4 regions of the Kroppenstedtia sanguinis genome follow, and region 4 is predicted to be linked to each of the others. Evidence: riboswitches for the same ligand, from Rfam matches in the RefSeq annotation. Region 4 holds a riboswitch; each other region holds the start of a gene.
What was found. A riboswitch is a leader RNA that binds a small molecule or an ion and turns the genes downstream of it on or off. The one in region 4 is predicted to bind S-adenosylmethionine.

Region 1 (4,845 bases), on a different contig from region 4:
GTCCGTAAAGGGGGTCGGGCGTTCTCGTGATCCCAACTTCCACGCGTCGCAAGCAAAAGTATTGGATTTATATGCTGTTTGCTCTGATTGTACTCACAGCATGGATCAGCATGGGGTGGGGACCCGCTTCGCTATCTTATGATCGTCTGATTCCCACTTTGTTCGGTCAAGGGAGTTTTAAAGAAGAGTTCATCCTCTTTTCCCTTCGCCTGCCTCGTCTGCTGATCACCCTGTTGGCCGGGATGGCTCTCGCCTTGTCCGGCGGAGTCTTACAATCGGTGGCTCGCAATGATCTGGCGGATCCGGGGATAATCGGCATTAACTCAGGTGCCGGTGTGGCCATCGCCGTCTTCTTTTTATTTGCCCCGCTGGAGGTGGGGAACTTTGCCTATGCCATTCCCTTCATCGCTTTTGTGGGGGCGTTGGTGACGTCTTTAATCATTTATGGGCTGGCTTACGAAAAACGTACTGGGTTGCAACCGATCCGCCTGATCCTGATTGGGGTGGGATTTTCCACCACGCTCTCAGGGGTGATGACCATCCTCATCTCCTCAGCGGAACAGGAAAAAGTGGATTTTATCGCGAAATGGCTGGCTGGATCCGTTTGGGGAGTCGATTGGCCCTTTGTGTGGGCGATTTTGCCGTGGCTCTTGATCTTGGTCCCTTTTGTCTGGGTCAAATCGAACCCGCTCAATCTCCTCTCCATGGATGAACCGGTGGGGATTGGAGTAGGGTTGCGGGTGAACCGAGAGCGCCTCCTTCTCTTGCTGGCGGCGGTCGCCTTGGCGGCTGCAGCCACCTCGGTGACCGGAGGCATCGCCTTCGTAGGCCTGATGGCACCTCATTTGGCCAAAGCCATTATCGGACATCGGGCACAATTGTATTTGCCGATCTGTCTGTTGCTCGGTGGCTGGCTATTGCTGACGGCGGATACCATCGGAAGAAACTTGGTCGGGCCGGAGGGGGTCCCTGCGGGAGTGATCGTATCGATTATTGGTGCGCCTTATTTTCTCTATCTGTTGTTCAAAAGGACGAATCGCTGGGGAGAGAGATGAGTCATATGGAATCCTCCAGGCGGGTTGTTTTGGATAGGGAGATCGTGTTCACCCCCGTTCCGATGTACCGATCGGGACCAGGATTAATCAACAGCCCTGAATCCCCTTTTTTCTTTTTAGTATAATTTATCTTGACAGAACAGTCGTTTTCGTTTAGGGTTAAATCACAAATTCATATCAGAACATCCTTATCACGAGTCGGGGGAGGAATCTGGTCCGATGATCCCGCGGCAACCTTTATTCGTTTGATCCGAATAAAAAGGTGCCAAGTCCAGCAGGCCTGCAAGGGTCTGGAAGATAAGGAAGAGCGGAATTACAACTAAACCTCTTCCTTAGGAAGAGGTTTTTTAGTTCCGATCAGGTGGGATGCGGGCAACTCTCGCACCTAGGATGTTCATTTTATCTATAAAACATACTAAACACATGCGTTTAGTTATGAATGTGAGGAGGGATTCGGTTGAGCAGTACAGTCGTTGAAACAGAGGCTTCCGAGCCAAGAGCAGAAAATGAAATCCAATCCAAAGAGTATCGCAAGGTGGCCTGGGCCAGTTTTATCGGAACCAGTATCGAGTGGTATGACTTCTATCTGTACGGGTCCTCCGCTGCTCTGATCTTCCCCGCCTTATTTTTTCCCACTATTGATCCGCTGTACGGTACCATCGCAGCTTTTACCACTTATGCCGTCGGATTTATTGCTCGTCCGCTGGGAAGCGCCGTTTTTGGGCATTTCGGGGACCGGGTGGGACGGAGGAACGTTCTGATGCTCTCCCTCCTCGTGATGGGGGCGGCCACCTTTCTAATCGGTCTGCTGCCCACTCACCAATCGATCGGCATCGGCGCTCCGCTTTTGCTCAGTCTCCTCCGTTTAATTCAGGGTTTCGCAGTCGGCGGGGAATGGGGGGCGGCCGTGGTAATGACCGTGGAACATGCTCCACCTGGGAAGCGCGGATTTTATGGGAGCTTTCCTCAGTTGGGAGTGCCGGTGGGGTTGCTCTTGTCCACACTGGTGTTTTCTCTCTTCTCCAACCAATTGTCCGAGGAGGCTTTCCTGGCTTGGGGATGGCGACTTCCCTTTCTGCTGAGCGCAGTGCTCGTTCTGATCGGAGTCTATGTCCGCTGGAAACTGAGTGAGTCACCAGTGTATTTAAAACAGCGGGCGGAACAGCCTCAGGTGGACACTCATCCGGTGCGGACGGTATGGCGTGAGGAGAAAAAACCGTTGTTATTGACGATCGGCATGAAATTGTTGCAGAACGCATTATTCTACATCTATAGTGTGTTTTTGCTCAGCTATCTCGCGGAAACACTCCAGATGGATTCTTCTGTCGGATTGAATGCGATCATGATCTCATCTGTCGTCGGCTTGATCACTCTGCCCCTGTGGTCCTATGCATCTGACCGGATCGGGCGCAAGCCGGTATATCTATTTGGGGTGATCGCATCCATGTTGTTCATCTTCCCCTTTTTTTGGTTGGTGGACACCGGTTCCGTCCTTTGGATCACTATCGGCGTGGTGCTCGGATTGAATATCTTACACGATGCCATCTACGGTCCTCAGGCTGTTTACTACTCCGAACTATTCGGCACCCAGGTGCGACTGAGCGGAGCCTCGATCGGTTATCAGATCGGAGCCGTCTTGTCAGGCGGTTTGTCACCGATCATTGCTTCCTCCCTATTGGCGGGATTTCATGGGGAGAGTTGGCCCATTGCGATTTATCTGACTGTACTGGGAGTGCTCAGTCTGATTGCCACGCTGTTTGCTCGTGAAACCTATCGCGACTCCTTGACTTAAAGTTTGTAAATTGCCTGAGGCAACTCGGGTTAAAAAATACTGGGGTGAAGGTAGAATGAGTGAAATTATAGCCCTATCGGGAAGCCCGTCGGAACATTCAAGAACCGACTGCGTCCTTAGATTCCTATGTTATCTAGTGGAGAGAGAAGGGTTATCCACTACGCGGATTTCGGTTCGCAACTTTGCGCCGGAGGATCTGGTCTACGCACGCTTCGACAGCCCGCAGATTGAAGCTCTGGCAACCTCTATCCGAGAGGCTCGCGGGCTGATGATCGCCGCCCCGGTCTACAAGGCTTCTTATCCGGGAGTGCTCAAGGCTTTGCTCGATTTATTGCCCCAGGATATTTTAAAAGATACCCCCACCTTTCCCCTCATGACCGGAGGGAGCATGGCCCATCTACTGACGATCGAATACGCGTTAAAGCCCTTGTTGGCCACTATGAAAGCGAAAAACTCACAAGGGGTTTATCTGTTGGATCATCAGGTAGATCGAGAAAAGGAAAGAAACCCGATTCTGGATCCAGGAGCGCTGTGCCGCCTGAAATCTGAATTGTACCGGTTCGTTCAAGAGGTTCAAGAATCGAAAAAAATAAATGGTTGGAGGGACTCCAAATGAAAAAGACGATTCATTTTAATGGTTTTACCCAGAATTCTGTTGCCCCCCATTCCACAGGTCTGTGGAAACATCCAGCAGATCAGGGACATCAGCATGGGAGCCTGAGCTATTGGACAGAGATGGCCCAAATTTTGGAGCGGGGAAAGTTTGATGCCCTGTTCATCGCCGATGTCTATGGAACCTACAGCGTTTACGACCGTAGCCATAAGCCAGCTGTTCAGCGCGGGGTACAATTCCCGATGCATGAACCGTTGCTTCCCATCTCTGCCATGGCCGCCGTGACGGAACATCTCGGATTTGCCCCCACCATTTCGGCCACCTATGCCCAGCCTTATATGCTAGCGAGGCAATTATCCACTTTGGATCATTTGACCGAGGGGCGGATAGCCTGGAATATCGTAACCTCTTATCTGGAGAGTGAAGCGGTCAACCTGGGGCTTGCGGGACGGCTTCCCCATGATGAGCGATATGACCGGGCGGAGGAGTTTCTAGAGGTGGTCTATAAACTATGGGAACAGAGTTGGGAGGAGGATGCGATCCTGCAGGATGTTCTGGAAGACACTTATATCAACCCGGACAAAGTGCATCCGATCCACCATCGCGGAAAATATTTTCAGGTTCCCGGTCCACACCTGGTGAACCCCTCGCCGCAGCGCACCCCTGTCCTATTCCAAGCCGGAGCGTCACCGAGAGGGAGGGACTTTGCCGCGAAGCATGCGGAGGCGGTATTTACCAAACATCATTCCTTGGATTCCTTGCGCAAGTACTCCCAAGACCTTCGGAAGCGGGTACAAAAGCAAGGTCGCGATCCAAAGGAGGTCCTCATTTTTCCGCTGATTTTACCGATCATCGGTTCCACGGAAGCGGAGGCTTATGCAAAGTTTGAGGAAATGAAAGGATATGTCAGTTATGAAGGGACCCTTTCCTTGCTTTCCGGTCATACGGACATCGATCTGTCTTCCTATGACCCGGACCAATATATTGAAGAGATGAACACGGAAGCCGTTCAAGGGAACCTGGATCTGTACGCCCGAGATCCCAATCGCAAATGGACCGTGCGGGAAGCCGTACAAAACCACGGACTGGGGAACGGAGCGGTCAAGTTCGTCGGAACTCCGGAACAGTTAGCCGATCAATTGGAAGAGTGGGCGATCGAAGGGGACGTCGATGGATTTAATATCGCACAGGCCCACTCCCCTGGCACCTTTGCAGAGTTTGTCGATCATGTCGTGCCGGAGCTGCAACGGAGGGGGATCTATAGACAGGAATACGAAGGGAATACCCTCCGCGAAAATCTGTTTGGAAAAGGAAGAGCACATCTCCCCGATCATCACCCGGCGAAGAAAGGGAGTAAGGAATTGCAAGAAGCAAGTAACAAGAGA
Region 2 (4,845 bases), on a different contig from region 4:
CGCTGAAATCATCCTAGGTCGTCTAAAGGTGATGGAAAAAACATTCACCGCAGGGCTGTTGATTAACCAGGAAATGGGTGATGGAAACGAAATTGACCTTTCGCTCTTCCTATTACCCCCATCGTAAAATATCGCTTGAGGGGACGGGGATGGTGGGACGGTGGAGAGCCTTTGCGCTCTTTGCAAGAGATCGTAGCCGTCCCACCATCCCGACCTGTTTTCCTGCCAAAAATATGGCTAATCAACACGCCTGCCTTCACCGGGAGGGCGGGTCTTCACATGGAGTGACTTTGCCTTGTTAGAACTTGGGTACTGAAATGTGAAACCCAACCTCCGTCTCGACGGAGACTCCTTGGGTACAAGTCTCGCCAGGGAAGGGAAGAGTCCTTCCGGCGAGACTTGTACCCTCTTGAATGCCAGGACAAAAACAAGATCAAAGTGGATTGAAGGCACACTAGAAGTGTTGTGAAAAAGTCATTACAGGGGCTGGGTTTCACATGGAGCGATTTTGGCGGAATGTAAAAGCCGACCCCAACCGTCCAAGATCGATGTAAATCACAATGTAGATGGGAAGAGTGGAGATCGATCAACAGAGTGCATCTGATTCTGTGAGGAGGATCGACATGACACGGGAACGTCAGGCGGAAGACCTGTTGGAGCTTTGGTTGAAGGATCCGGTGATCGACCAGGAAACCAAGGATGAGCTGTGCAGCATTGCACAGGATCCAAAAGAAGTGATGGACCGTTTCCACAAAGACCTGGAGTTTGGCACGGGAGGTTTACGGGGGCTGATGGGAGCAGGCAGCAACCGGATCAACCGGTATACCGTGGGGAAAGCCACACAGGGTCTGGCCCAGTATCTCTTGCAACTGGAGAACTCCCCTTCGGCAGTGATCGCCTATGACTCCAGACGCCATTCTGCGGAGTTTGCCTTGGAGGCGGCGTTGGTACTGGCCGGAAACGGGATTCGCACAAAATTGTTCAAGGAGATGAGACCCACCCCGGAGCTGTCTTTTGCCGTCCGATATTTACAGACGACGGCAGGGATTGTCATCACTGCCAGTCACAACCCGGCCCCTTATAACGGTTATAAAGTATACGGCAGGGAAGGAGGGCAGCTTCTCCCTGAGGCCGCTGCACAAGTCCTCTCATGGATTCGGCAGATCCACTCCTTCGCCGACATCCAAAAAATGACCCGCAAGGAAGCGGAAGAGAACCAGTGGCTGGAGTGGATCGGGGATGAGGTGGATGAGGCCTATCTGGAAGCGGTCACCTCCGTCAGCGTGCAACCAGAGGGAACAAGGCCTATCAAGCAACGACTAGGCATCGTATACACCCCGCTTCATGGAAGCGGGAATCTGCCCGTCCGGCAGGTTTTGCAGCGGACCGGGTTTGAACGGGTCTACGTTGTGAAAGAACAGGAGGAATCGGATCCCCTCTTTTCCACCGTGGAAACTCCCAATCCGGAAGATCCGAAGGTGCTTGCAAAGGCGATCCGGCTGGCGGAGCAGATGGAGGCAGATCTGGTGATCGGGACTGACCCCGACGCGGATCGGATCGGGGTTGCCATCTCAGACGGAAAAGGAGGGTATACCCCTCTGACGGGAAATCAGACTGGGGTCTTAATTTTTCATTACCTTCTCTCCACCATGAAGAAAAGGGGAACCCTGCCGCCTAAGGGAGCCATGGTCAAAACTGTGGTCACCGGGGAGATGGGAGCCCGGATTGCACAGATTTACGGTGTTGAGGTGTTTAATACCTTAACCGGTTTTAAATATATTGGCCAAAAAATCGAGGAATTCAGGCGAAGCGGAGACTATCAGTTTATTTTCGGATATGAGGAGAGCTGTGGCTATTTGGCTGGAACCCATGCTCGGGAAAAAGACGCCGTGGTGACGGCGATGCTCCTCTCCGAAGCGGCGGCGGAGTATCAAAGCCAAGGAAAAAGCTTATATGTAGTCCTGGAAGAATTGTATCAAACCTATGGTTACTTTGCGGAGGGCATGCAAACCCGAACATTGCAAGGGATGGAGGGGGCCCGGAAGATCCAGGAGATCATGGCGGACTGGCGACAGAATCCTCCTCAGAGAATCGCTGGTGTTCCCTTGCTTGGCATGGAGGACTTTGCACAGGGATTATACGGGCTCCCAAAGGAAAACATGCTTAAGTTTCATCTCCCCGAGGGGGCCTGGATTTGTCTGCGTCCATCGGGTACGGAACCGAAAATCAAGATCTACTTTGCCACCATCGGATCCTCCGCCCTCGAAGCCTCCCAACAGTTGCAACAGTTGATCCAAGGGGTGGGGAGGCGCATTGATGAATATTTGAGAGGATGCTAAGGAGCGGAACGTGGAAGAATAGGATCCCCCCTCATTGAGCGAATCCACATGCCTGGATCAAACTAGATATTGACAAGGATGAGTCGATTTATTATAGTTAACGGAAACTTAGGGATTGATGATTTACAATCAATCCTCACAACCGAATACTTGATTCTCTTATCAAGAGAGGCGGAGGGACTGGCCCGATGAAGCCCGGCAACCTACTGTGCATTTTGCGCGCGGTGTGGTGCCAATTCCTGCAGAGTAAATCTCTGTCAGATGAGAGACCGAATTGGAAATAGCGGACCTTTCATCTCAGAGAGATGGAAGGTTTTTTACTTTTCTGAGGGGTGAACTAGGGATGACCCGCACAGTTGGAAAAAAACCGATCCAGCAAAGGCTGAAGGAGAAGATATTGGTTCTTGACGGAGCGATGGGCACTCAATTGCAAGGGGCAGCATTAATAGCAGAAGATTTTGGAGGGGAAGAGTACGACGGTTGCAACGAATACCTCAACTTGACCCGACCGGACTTGATCCGGAGGATTCATCGAGAGTATCTGCAGGCCGGAGCCGATGTGATTGAAACCAACACCTTTGGGGCGACCCCGGTGGTGCTGGCGGAGTATGGGTTGCAGAAACAGGCAGAGGAGATCAACCGGCAGGCGGCGAGATTGGCAGTAGAAGCGGTCGCAGACTACACTACGCCGGATCATCCTCGTTATGTGGCGGGAGCTCTCGGTCCCACTACTAAGACCCTCTCTGTCACTGGGGGAGTCACCTTTGATCAGCTGGTGGATTCCTACCGGGAACAAGCCCAAGGTTTGATTCGAGGAGGAGTCGATCTTCTGTTGCTGGAGACTTCCCAGGATACCCTCAATGTGAAGGCGGCGGGAATCGGGATTCGGCAAGCCTTTGCGCAATTGGGTAGCGAAGTGCCCCTGATGATCTCCGGTACCATTGAACCCATGGGAACGATGTTGGCAGGGCAAAACGTGGAATCCTTCTATCTGTCCATTCAACACTTAAATCCCCTGACCGTAGGGTTGAACTGCGCCACGGGTCCGGAATTCATGCGGGATCACCTACGGACTCTTTCCGGGCTGGCCCATTGCGGAGTGAGTTGTTACCCCAATGCCGGACTTCCCGATGAGGAGGGGCACTACCATGAGACTCCACGAGGCCTGGCACAAAAACTGGCTGGATTTGCCGAGCAGGGTTGGATCAATGTGGCCGGGGGGTGTTGCGGGACGACGCCGGAACACATCGAGGCGATCGCGGAAACGCTGGCGGACAAGGAGCCCCGTCGTTGCAATCCTGCCCATTCCCCTGCGGTATCCGGGATTGAACCCCTTTTTCTGGAGGAGGATAACCGCCCGATTCTGGTAGGTGAGCGGACCAATGTGATTGGCTCCCGCAAGTTTCGCGACATGATCCGCGAGGGGAAGTATGAGGAAGCTTCCGGAATCGCCCGGCGGCAAGTGAAGGGAGGGGCCCAGGTGATCGATATCTGTTTGGCGGACCCAGACCGGGATGAGCTGGAGGATATGGAAGGGTTCCTTCAGTTTGCCGTCAATCAAGTGAAGGTTCCTCTGATGATCGATTCCACGGATCCCCAAGTAATCGAGGGGGCCTTGAGGTATTCCCAGGGAAAAGCGATCATCAATTCCATCAACTTAGAAAACGGAGAAGACCGTTTCCGGGAGGTGGTACCGCTCATCCACCGATACGGAGCCGCCGTGGTCGTAGGTACTATCGACGAGGAGGGAATGGCTGTCCGGGCGGAGCAAAAACTGGCCATAGCCAGACGCTCCTATGACTTGTTGGTGAACGATTACCACATTCCGCCGGAGGATATCATCTTCGATCCCCTGATCTTCCCTGTGGGAACGGGGGACCGAGCTTATATCGGAGCTGCTGGAGAAACCATTGAAGGCATCCGTCGGATCAAGAAAGAATTGCCGAAATGTAGCACCATACTCGGGGTATCCAATGTCTCCTTTGGTTTGCCCACCGCCGGCAGGGAAGTGTTGAACGCGGTCTGTCTATATCATTGCACCCGGGCGGGGTTGGACTATGCCATCGTCAATACAGAGCGGTTGGAACGTTACGCTTCGATTTCCGAAGCAGAGCGAAAACAGGCGGAGTTGTTCCTCTTCGGAACCAACGAAGAAAACTATGACGATGTTCTGGCGAAATTCGCTGGATTTTACCGGGATAAGAAGCCGACACAGAAAGAAGAAGTGCAGAGTCTCCCTCTGGAAGAACGTTTAGCCCGATATGTGGTAGAGGGAAGTAAAGACGGGCTGATTCCCGATTTGGAAAAAGCATTGCAAAAGTATAAACCGCTAGAGATCATCAACGGCCCCCTGATGAAAGGAATGGATGAGGTGGGCCGTCTGTTCAATGATAACCAGCTGATCGTGGCAGAAGTGCTCCAAAGCGCTGAAGTGATGAAGACATCGGTCACTTTTTTGGAGCCTCACATGGAGAAAACCAGTCAGGAGAGCAAGGGAAAGATCCTA
Region 3 (4,845 bases), on a different contig from region 4:
AGAAACTGATGATCTTTCTCACTGTGGCCACGGTCAGCCTTACAGGCGTTGTCCTCACCGGAGGGAAGAAGGCGGAGGCAGCGGCGCCGACCACGGTATACTATGGAAGCGAGAATGGAGACGTTTGGGATCTGCAGGCTCGTTTGAATCAGTTAGGGTATAAAATTGATCGTGATGGGATCTACGGACTGCAAACCGAACGTCAGGTGGTTCAATTCCAGAAAGATCACAACTTGCGGATTGATGGAATTTCTGGTCAACAAACCTGGGGACAGTTGAAAAAAATGACGCCGTCACATGGGAACCAAGTTGCTGACAAAGCAGCTACTAAGGACAAAGTCTCCCTGAGCCAGGAAGACCGACAGTGGATGGCGCGGGCTGTTTACAGTGAAGCTCGTGGGGAACCCTACAAAGGACAGGTAGCAGTAGCTTCAGTCATCATCAACCGGATGCAGTCCGATAAATTCCCGAACACCGCTAAGGGTGTCATTATGCAGAAGGGAGCGTTCACAGCAGTGGACGATGGCCAAATCTGGATGAACCCGGATAGCGATGCGAAAAAAGCGGTGGAAGATGCCGCCAAAGGTTGGGACCCTTCGAGTCATGCCCTGTATTATTTCAACCCGGATACAGCTACCTCCAAATGGATTTGGAGCCGTCCACAGATCCACAAAATCGGAAAACACATCTTTACTAAATAAATGATGGCAGCTGTCCTGAGGGACAGCTTTTTTCTTTGGGGAAGCTAAGGGAGAAAGGAGGTGAGCTTCATTTCACGGAGACGACGGAACCGTCAATTGTTGGTACCGGAAGCGCGAGAAGAGATGGATCGTTTGAAAGCATGGGTGTTGAAGCAGCAGACCGGAAAGCAGGTCCAGGGTCCTGTGGATGCAAAAATGGAAATGGCCCGGCAAGCAGGGGTTTCATATCGCCCCGGAGGATCCAACGGGGATATGAAAACCTCTGAGGCGGGTAAGATGGGTGGACCAGTGGGTGGGCAAATGGTGAAAGAACTGGTTCAAATGGCCCAAGAAGAACTGACCCGTCGAAAGTGAATGTAGACGGTCCCCTGAAGGGGGCCGTTTTAGGCTCATGGAAAAAGGTTTGACACCCGGATCACTCCTGTTACATAATAGACTCTAATTACAATCGAAAACGGATTCTACTCGTTATCCAGAGTGGTGGAGGGACTGGCCCGATGAAACCCGGCAACCCGCTTGCGCAATTTTGCAGGCAAGGTGCCAAATCCTGCAACGCCTAAGCGTTGAGAGATAGGGAGTGGGATGAATTTCGGCGATATTGATCCGCTGCGGTCCACCCCCTCTCCATCCTGAGGGGGTTTTTCCATTTTCAAAGGAGGAATCGGAGATGAAGCGAATCGGTGTAGGGCTGTTGGGGTTTGGCACAGTCGGCGGCGGTGTTTACAAAACGTTGCGAAGCCAAGAGGATGTGATTCTGAAAAGAACGGAAACGTTATTTGAGGTCCGATCCATTCTGGTGAAAGAAAAGGAGAAGGAACGTTCAATCGAGGGAGTGCAACCGTTGATCACCACGGATTTTGACCGGGTCTTGGAATCCGGGGTGGAGGTGATCGTAGAGGCCATCGGTGGAACGGAGCCAGCACGGATGTATGTGGAACGAGCGTTGGAGGCGGGGTGCCACGTGGTGACCGCCAACAAAGAATTGATGGCCAAACATGGGGTGCAACTGGAGCGCTTGGCTCGGCACCATCAGGTTCAAATTTTGTATGAAGCCAGTGTGGGAGGCGGCATCCCTGTATTGGGGACGATGGGATATTTCTTGAAGGCCAACCGTGTGCAACGGATTACGGGAATTCTCAATGGGACTACCAATTATATTTTGACTCGGATGGCCCGGGAAGGAGCCTCTTTTGAGGAAGTGCTGGCAGAAGCGCAACAGAAGGGATATGCCGAGGCGGATCCCGCAGCGGATGTGGATGGATTTGACGCTGTCTACAAATTGGCGATTCTTTGTCGACTCGCTTTTGAGACACAGGTTTCGGTGCAGCAGATCCTCCGAGAGGGAATTCGGGACATTACACCAGAGGAGTTGGAACTTGCCCAAAGGCTGGGTTATGTCGTAAAGCTGTTGGCGACAGGTGAACAATACGGGGAGAAAGGACCGGTCAGTCTCGGCGTGAGCCCCTCTTTGTTGCCCATATCCCATCCTTTGGCCGGGGTAGAAGGTGTGTATAACGCGATCCATCTGGAGGGAGATGTTGTTGGGGATGTGACCTTGGTGGGACGGGGAGCCGGAGAGAGGCCAACTGCTAGCGCAGTGGTGGAGGATTTGAGCAATCTGTTTCGCCTTCCGTCTCCCAAGTTGCCTTTGTCGGATTCTATGCTTCTGCCTGCAGGGGAAGCAGGGGGAAGCCGATTTCTCTTTATGAAGCTACGTGAAGGGGAGGTGCCAGAACCGGAGAAGTTACGCCAAAAACTGGAGAGGATAGGGCTGGAGGTGGTGGACGTTGTCTCTGCCCGTGGCGGGGTGGCTTTCATCCTGCGCCGTTGGGACCCTTCCCATACCTCGGTTGTGGTGACGGAGCTGGGGCTGGAGCTTTCCCAGATTGTCTCCCGCCCCGTCCAAGGCGGAGGTCTTTGTCAGGAGCAGCAACCGGAAATGGAGGGTGTCGTCTGAACCCTCCATCCTTTGGAGTGGGGGGATTACAGAGACAGGGACTCTCAAATGAACGGACTCCTCATTTGATTTTAGGATCACGAAACCGGCGTTGCCGGTTCTTTTTTTATGAAAATACGAATAGATGTGGAGGAGAATGAGGTGACAGCGATGGCCAGAATCCGGACGAATAGGAAACAGACCGCATTGTTGGGACGTTTGATGCGGGCAGAAGCGGAGGGAGAAGGGGAAACAGGGATGATCCTGGTGGGCATCGTCGGAGTAAACCGAGTGGTTGCCGGATGTCTCGACTTTGAAGACATTCGGACCCTGCAACAGATGATCTTTCAGTCACCGGGAGGATTTGAAGCGGTGCAATCGTCTTATTTTTATCAAAAGGCTCGGGAGCGGGACATTCGGTTAGCCCAGCGGGTCATTCAGGGTGAACGAAGGGACCCGGCAACCAATGCCCTTTGGTTTTTCCGCCCGGTAGGCACCTGTCCTGGGACCTGGTATAACCAGAGTAACAGCGGACAATACAAGTCCCACTGTTTCTACATTCCCACCCCCCAGGAGTGCCCCGATGTCTATTAGGATGTGTTGAACCTTTTGTCACACAGTCTTCCCCTTCTCAATGACGAGACACGCCTGCGTCTGGAAACAGGGTTCCACCAAGGAATAAGAAAACCTTTACCCCGATGTCCAGTCCCAGATGGGGATTTATAAAGAAGGAAGGGAGAGAATTCGATGTATTATTGGCAACAACCGCCCTTTTACACTTCTGCCGCCAATGAGACCCCTCAACGGCGGACAGAACGAGTGTACACGGAAGATGTTTTGAATCGAAACATCGGGAAAGAGATCACTCTGCACCTGACCTATGAAAACAATAATCAGTGGAATGCGATGGTGGTCACAGGAGTGTTGCGGGAGGTGGGACGGGATTTCCTTTTGCTTAGGGACCAAAAGACAGGAAAAGATATGATCTTTATGAATATCAATATTGACTATTACATTTTCGAAAGTGGGCCAGCCAATCTAGCCCGGCCCCAAAGATGAGTCAGTTCCCCCATGAAAAGACACCGGTTCCTGGAAACCGGTGTCAGCTGATTCATTCCAAAATGTAGGCCAGGGCCTCCAAAGCCTGCTCCGGTGTTTCAACGACTACCTGTGCCCGTTGCGCCAGCTCTTTTAGAGGATGGATCAATCCTTCAGGACGGACGAGGATTAAGGGCTTTCCCGATTGAATAGCGATGGTGGCATCCATGGCTGTGTTCCATTGGCGATATTTTTCTCCGAAGAGGGCGATCACTACATCTGCTTTTTCCATCCAGACACGGGTGCGGAGGTTGTTGAATTCGGAGGCTGCCTGGTCACGAAAGACAGGATCCGGTTGTTTCCCTTTGATTTTCTCTCCGATATCATCTGAGCGGTCATGATTTTCCTGGGGTCCTTTGAATAGGATGGGGAGCCCTCGTTCTCTTACCTTTTGCCGCAGTTCCTCCCGCCAGTCGTCATGGATTTGTCCGGCCAGATAAACCACCAGCTCCATATCCACCAGTCTCCTTTCACATGGACTTGAGTGAGATTTGTCAAAGCTATTGTATCAGATGAAGGAGACGAGGGTCTTTCTCATCGGGTGTAGGCAGGTTTACGCACGTAGGTAAGGAAAGAGGGCTCTTTGAAATCACTTTCCTGATGGGAGGGTGTTTTTTTTGTGTGGGATATGTGACCAATTGACGCCGATTCGAATATGGAAGGAAGGGAGGAGGGAAAGAAATGTCCAACCAAACTGATGACAATTATTCCCCCCAGAGTACCGGGGAAGGATCACTGACATCTGAAGAGATTCGACTGGCATCTGAAGAGTTCCGAGGCAAAAAACCGTGGGAAGTCTTGCAATGGGGTGCAAAGCGATTCGGAAAATCGATGACGTTGGCTTGCAGTTTTGGTTATGAAGATGTAGCGTTGGTTCACATGTTGCACCGAGTTGCACCAGAGACGGATATCTTTTATCTGGATACTGACCTTTTATTTCCGGAAACTTATGAGACGCGGGATCGGTTGGCCAAAGTATTGGGCAAATCCTTTATCCGGGTTCGCCCAGAAAGCAGTTTGGAAGAACAGGCCCGTCTTTGGGGAGAAGAACTGTGGAAACGAGACCCCAATACCTGTTGTGGGATTCGAAAAGTAAGGCCTTTGCGCCGT
Region 4 (4,845 bases):
CGCCATTGGCCCCGTACGGTATTTCCAAAGGAACGCCTGAGGAATATATCCAGGCCTATCATCGTTTGCACGGACTTTCTTTTACGATTTTAAGGTATGCCAATGTGTACGGAATCCGGCAGGTTCCCCATGGGGAAGGGGCCGTCATTTCCATCTTTATCGATCGGCTGTTGCGGGGGCTTCCCTTGACGATCCATGGGGACGGGGAGCAGACTCGGGATTATATTTATGTTGAGGATGTCGCCCGTGCCAATGTGGCGGCATTGGAAGCGGGAGATGGAGAAACTTTCAATCTCGGCACTGGGGTGAATACCTCCCTCAATGATTTGGTACAAACAATGGAAAAAATCAGCGGACGCAAGCTAGCGGTAAACTACGGACCGAACCGGCCCGGCGACATTAAGTACAGTTACTTTAACATTGATCGGGTGAAGTCCGTTTTGAATTGGGAACCGACCATAGATTTGGAAACCGGTTTGGCACGGACTATGGACTTTTACGGTGTTCTGTAACACAACTGTAATCTTTGTGTAAAATAGATGTTCCGATCTATTGTAAAATCGGGACATCTGCAGTATACTGAGTAACAGATTGAACGGCGTTCAGCGACCAGACAGAAACGGATGTAAAAGAACTGTAACATATTTCATCCATAAACCGACCCAATGGAATCATCATACGGTAGGAGTGGTTTGCGGATGCGTTCCAAAGCGGTGGCTTACGAAAGCGATCTGAGGGCGCGAACCGAGAGTTCGCCTTATACGGCAACCGGATATTATCCCTTCCTTAAAAGAGGGTTTGAAGTGGTCTTCTCCATTGCTCTACTGATCTTCATTCTACCGGTGCTGGTGCTGACGGCACTTGCGATCCGGTTGGAATCCAGGGGTCCTGTTTTGTATTCCCAGGAACGGGTGGGGCTGAATGGAAGTCGCTTTCATGTGTACAAGTTGCGTTCCATGCGGACCGATGCGGAGAAAAACGGACCGCAATGGGCGGCCAAAAATGATCCCCGGGTCACACGCGTCGGAAAGTTCATCCGTAAGACCCGGATTGATGAAGTTCCCCAGTTGATCAATGTGTTGCGAGGGGATATGAGTCTGATTGGCCCTCGGCCGGAGCGCCATGTCTTTACCGAGAAGTTTTCCCAGGAGATTCCGGGCTTCAAACAGCGCTTATCAGTGAAGCCGGGATTGACGGGATGGGCACAGGTGAACGGAGGGTATGAGTCAACTCCAGAGGAAAAATTCCAGTTGGATATGTACTATATCCGCAGTCAGTCCCTTGCCTTGGATATGAAAATTTTATGGCGCACGGTTTGGGTGGTTCTGTCGGGAAGCGGTGCCAGATAAATGGAACGGAAAAAAAGGGGGTTGCCACATAGGCAACCCTTTTGCAATGTTTATATGGAATGGGAATGGGAACAGAAGCATCTGAAGCATGGGTATGGAATGTGGCTCCCATTAGAACATCAGACGCAGGGACAGATACAAGAGCAACCACAGCGGGACACTCAAACACGCTGCGTTGAAAATGCCCAACCAAAAGGGTTTGCCAACTGCGGGTGAGTTCATCTGGGGCACCTCCCATACTCCTTTGATATCTTTATTATAAGAGATCTGCCGCCGGATTAGTGATTTTCGGCGCAAATGTAAAGTAAATGTAATCTCCCGAAAAACATCTGAAACAGTAGGCAGTGCGGGGTGAGGGTTGGTTCTGTTAGTAACTATATCCCAGGGCAGGCGTGTTGATTAGCCATATTTTAGGCAGGAACTAAGGTCAGGATGGTGGGGCTTTGATTCGCCTTTGCACCCATAGGGCACAAGTCTCGCCAGGGTCGCTTTCCGCTCCCGGGTCTCGCTATCGTTCTTTGCAAGAGATCGTAGCTATCTCACCATATCCTCGTCCCCTCAAGCCATATTTTACGATGGGGGGCAATAGGAAGAGCGAAAGGATCGTTTCGTTCCTATCATCCACTTTGGGATTAATCAACAGCCCTGATCCCAGGGAGGGAATATCTTCCGTTGACGTGATGGGTGGGTCATGATATCATCACATCTAACATTTGAATACATCGCTTTTCTCTTATCAAGAGAGGTGGAGGGACTGGCCCGATGAAGCCCGGCAACCGACCGATTTGATGGTTAAGGTGCCAATTCCTGCAGAACTTGAAGGTTCTGACAGATGAGAGGAAGGATCCGTGATCGCAAATCGGTCCTTTCCTTGTCTGAGGAAAGGACTTTTTATATGGGGTGGTGATGTACGTGATCCAACTGAAGAACGTGAGTAAATCCTTTACCCTGAGAGATAACGAACCGGTGCAGGCATTGACCGATGTGGATCTCGAGGTGCAAAAGGGTGAGATTTTCGGGATCGTCGGTCGCAGCGGTGCAGGCAAGAGCACCTTGTTGCGGCTGGTGAACGGACTGGAGACCCCCACCCGTGGAGAGGTCCGTGTGGATGGGCAACTGATCTCCAACCTTGGAGAGAAGGAACTGCGAGCCGCCCGTATGAAAATCGGAATGATCTTCCAACATTTTAATTTGCTCTGGTCGCGCACAGTCCGGGAGAATGTAGCATTTCCTCTTGAGGTGGCGGGCCGGCCGAAACAGGAAGTTCGTCATAAAGTGGATGCCCTTTTGGAACGGGTAGGTCTGGCGAACCGGGCGGAAGCTTATCCCGCCCAACTCTCTGGGGGGCAAAAACAGCGGGTCGGTATCGCGCGGGCTTTGGCGAACGATCCCCACGTTTTGCTGTGTGACGAAGCCACATCCGCTCTCGATCCGGAGACCACTTCATCCATTTTGGGACTACTCAAGGAGATCAACCGGGATACAGGCATCTCTTTGCTGTTGATTACTCACGAGATGAGTGTGGTGAAATCGATCTGCCACCGAGTAGCCGTGATGGATGACGGACGGATCGTGGAATCCGGGGAGGTAGACTCGGTGTTCAAACAGCCCAGTCATTCCCTGATCCGCCAATTTGTCCAACAACTGCGGGTGGAAAGGACGGGCGTACAGGACTCCCCTTCCCCTGGAAAGACCGTGATTCGCTGTGATTTTCCCCGCTGGGATCAAGTGTGGAAAATCCTGAGCCCTGCTGTCAGTAGTTCCCGGGTGACCCTCCGGAGCCTAGATGGGGAAGTGGATGAAAGCGGACGGATCTCCGTCCAAATCAGTGGGGAGCCGGGGGAAGTGAATCGTCTCCTCAACCAAATCGGAGAAGATGTGGAATTGGTGGAGGGGAAGGCACATGTTTCATGAAGTGGATTGGCCGTCCGTGTGGCAGGCCACAGGAGAAACTGCTTATATGGTGGGCATTTCCACCTTCTTTACGGCCCTGTTCGGGATTCCGCTGGGAGTCCTATTAGTGGTGACCGAGCGAGGAAATCTTTGGGATCAACCTTGGTTGCAAAAAGTGGTGTCTGCCATTGTGAATATCTTCCGGGCAGTTCCTTTTATTGTGCTCGTGCTGTTTCTGTTTCCCCTGGCACAATTTCTAGTGGGGACCAGTCTGGGGCCGACTGCAGCCACCATTCCCTTGATTGCCGGTGCCGCTCCTTTCTACGCCAGAATGGTGGAAACCGCCTTGCGAGAGGTGGACAAAGGAGTGGTGGAGGCGGCCAGATCTATGGGGACGACTCGCTTTCAGGTGATCAGACGCGTCTTGATTCCAGAAGCGATTCCTGCTCTCGTCTCAGGGCTAACCGTCACTTGTGTGACCCTGGTCAGTTTCTCGGCGATGGCTGGTGTGGTCGGTGGTGGCGGTCTCGGGGACGCCGCTTTTCGCTACGGATTCCAATCTTTCAACGATGGCATGCTATATGTCTGCGGGATTCTCCTGATCTTGATGGTTCAATTGGTTCAATGGTGTGGAGATTGGGTATCCCGTCGTTTGGATAAACGATAAAAGAACGGGGGAAACATGATGAGAAAAGGATGGTCATTGTTACTTTTGGCCTTATCTTTGGTCCTGGCCCTGACGGCCTGTGGTGGTTCGGAAACGGGAGGAACCGATGAGAAACAGATTCTCAAGGTGGGTGCCTCCCAGGTGCCTCACGCTGAAATTCTGAATCAGGTGAAGCCGGATCTGGAGAAAAAGGGGATTCAGCTGGAAGTGAAAGTGCTCCAGGATTATGTCACTCCCAACAAAGGGGTGGAAGAGGAGCAGTTGGACGCAAATTTTTTCCAGCATATCCCGTGGATGGAGACCTCCAATAAAGAACGGGGCTGGCACTTGAAGAAGGTAGTAGGGGTTCATATCGAACCGATCGGTTTATACTCGGAAAAGATCGATAAAATTTCCCAACTGAAAAAAGGATCCACCATCGCTTTGCCTAATGGAACCAGTGAGGTCACACGGGTATTGCTGCTGTTGGAACATGAGGGCTTGCTCAAACTGAAGTCAGGTGATGGAGAAAAATCCGTCAAGGATATCGCCGACAATCCGAAAAAGCTGAAATTTAAACCTCTGGAAGCAGCTACACTTCCCCGAGTGCTGGACCAAGTGGATGCAGCGGCGATCAACACCAATTATGCACTTCAAGCCAAGCTGAACCCGATGGAGGATGCTTTGATCATAGAAGGAAAAGAATCCCCATATGTCAATGTTCTGGCGGTTAAAGAGGGGAACGAGAAAGACCAAGCTATCCAGGAATTGGCTAAAGCGCTTACCTCGCCCAAAGTGGCCAAGTTCATAGAGAAAAAATACAAAGGGGCTGTGGTCCCGGCATTCTGAAGAAACCCAAACCCTCCCCGGCTCATCTGATGAGCTAGGGAGGGTTTTCTTATACTTCCATGGGACGGTGCTCTACACCGCGAAGGGTGACCCGTCCCCGACCATGGG

Region 1: another riboswitch for S-adenosylmethionine. It lies ahead of JOD24_RS00785 (MFS transporter); the one in region 4 lies ahead of JOD24_RS06075 (methionine ABC transporter ATP-binding protein).
Region 2: another riboswitch for S-adenosylmethionine. It lies ahead of metH (methionine synthase); the one in region 4 lies ahead of JOD24_RS06075 (methionine ABC transporter ATP-binding protein).
Region 3: another riboswitch for S-adenosylmethionine. It lies ahead of JOD24_RS12935 (homoserine dehydrogenase); the one in region 4 lies ahead of JOD24_RS06075 (methionine ABC transporter ATP-binding protein).

Annotation. Positions count from the first base shown of each region.
Region 1 covers NZ_JBNPXF010000001.1:158,392-163,236, forward strand. Annotated here, with positions in the region: gene JOD24_RS00775 (FecCD family ABC transporter permease) at 1-30, shown strand, start outside; gene JOD24_RS00780 (FecCD family ABC transporter permease) at 27-1,055, shown strand; SAM riboswitch class I at 1,241-1,359, shown strand; gene JOD24_RS00785 (MFS transporter) at 1,513-2,847, shown strand; gene ssuE (NADPH-dependent FMN reductase) at 2,903-3,463, shown strand; gene JOD24_RS00795 (LLM class flavin-dependent oxidoreductase) at 3,460-4,845, shown strand, end outside.
Region 2 covers NZ_JBNPXF010000008.1:88,572-93,416, reverse strand. Annotated here, with positions in the region: gene JOD24_RS06890 (PTS sugar transporter subunit IIA) at 1-17, shown strand, start outside; gene JOD24_RS06885 (phospho-sugar mutase) at 624-2,339, shown strand; SAM riboswitch class I at 2,496-2,607, shown strand; gene metH (methionine synthase) at 2,683-4,845, shown strand, end outside.
Region 3 covers NZ_JBNPXF010000023.1:3,585-8,429, reverse strand. Annotated here, with positions in the region: gene sleB (spore cortex-lytic enzyme) at 1-701, shown strand, start outside; gene JOD24_RS12940 (alpha/beta-type small acid-soluble spore protein) at 762-1,055, shown strand; SAM riboswitch class I at 1,167-1,278, shown strand; gene JOD24_RS12935 (homoserine dehydrogenase) at 1,369-2,658, shown strand; gene JOD24_RS12930 (cell wall hydrolase) at 2,809-3,231, shown strand; gene JOD24_RS12925 (spore coat protein GerQ) at 3,385-3,696, shown strand; gene JOD24_RS12920 (YtoQ family protein) at 3,749-4,189, opposite strand; gene JOD24_RS12915 (phosphoadenylyl-sulfate reductase) at 4,417-4,845, shown strand, end outside.
Region 4 covers NZ_JBNPXF010000007.1:57,543-62,387, reverse strand. Annotated here, with positions in the region: gene JOD24_RS06085 (SDR family oxidoreductase) at 1-512, shown strand, start outside; gene JOD24_RS06080 (sugar transferase) at 699-1,349, shown strand; SAM riboswitch class I at 2,080-2,188, shown strand; gene JOD24_RS06075 (methionine ABC transporter ATP-binding protein) at 2,262-3,263, shown strand; gene JOD24_RS06070 (methionine ABC transporter permease) at 3,253-3,909, shown strand; gene JOD24_RS06065 (MetQ/NlpA family ABC transporter substrate-binding protein) at 3,928-4,737, shown strand; gene JOD24_RS06060 (YigZ family protein) at 4,787-4,845, opposite strand, start outside.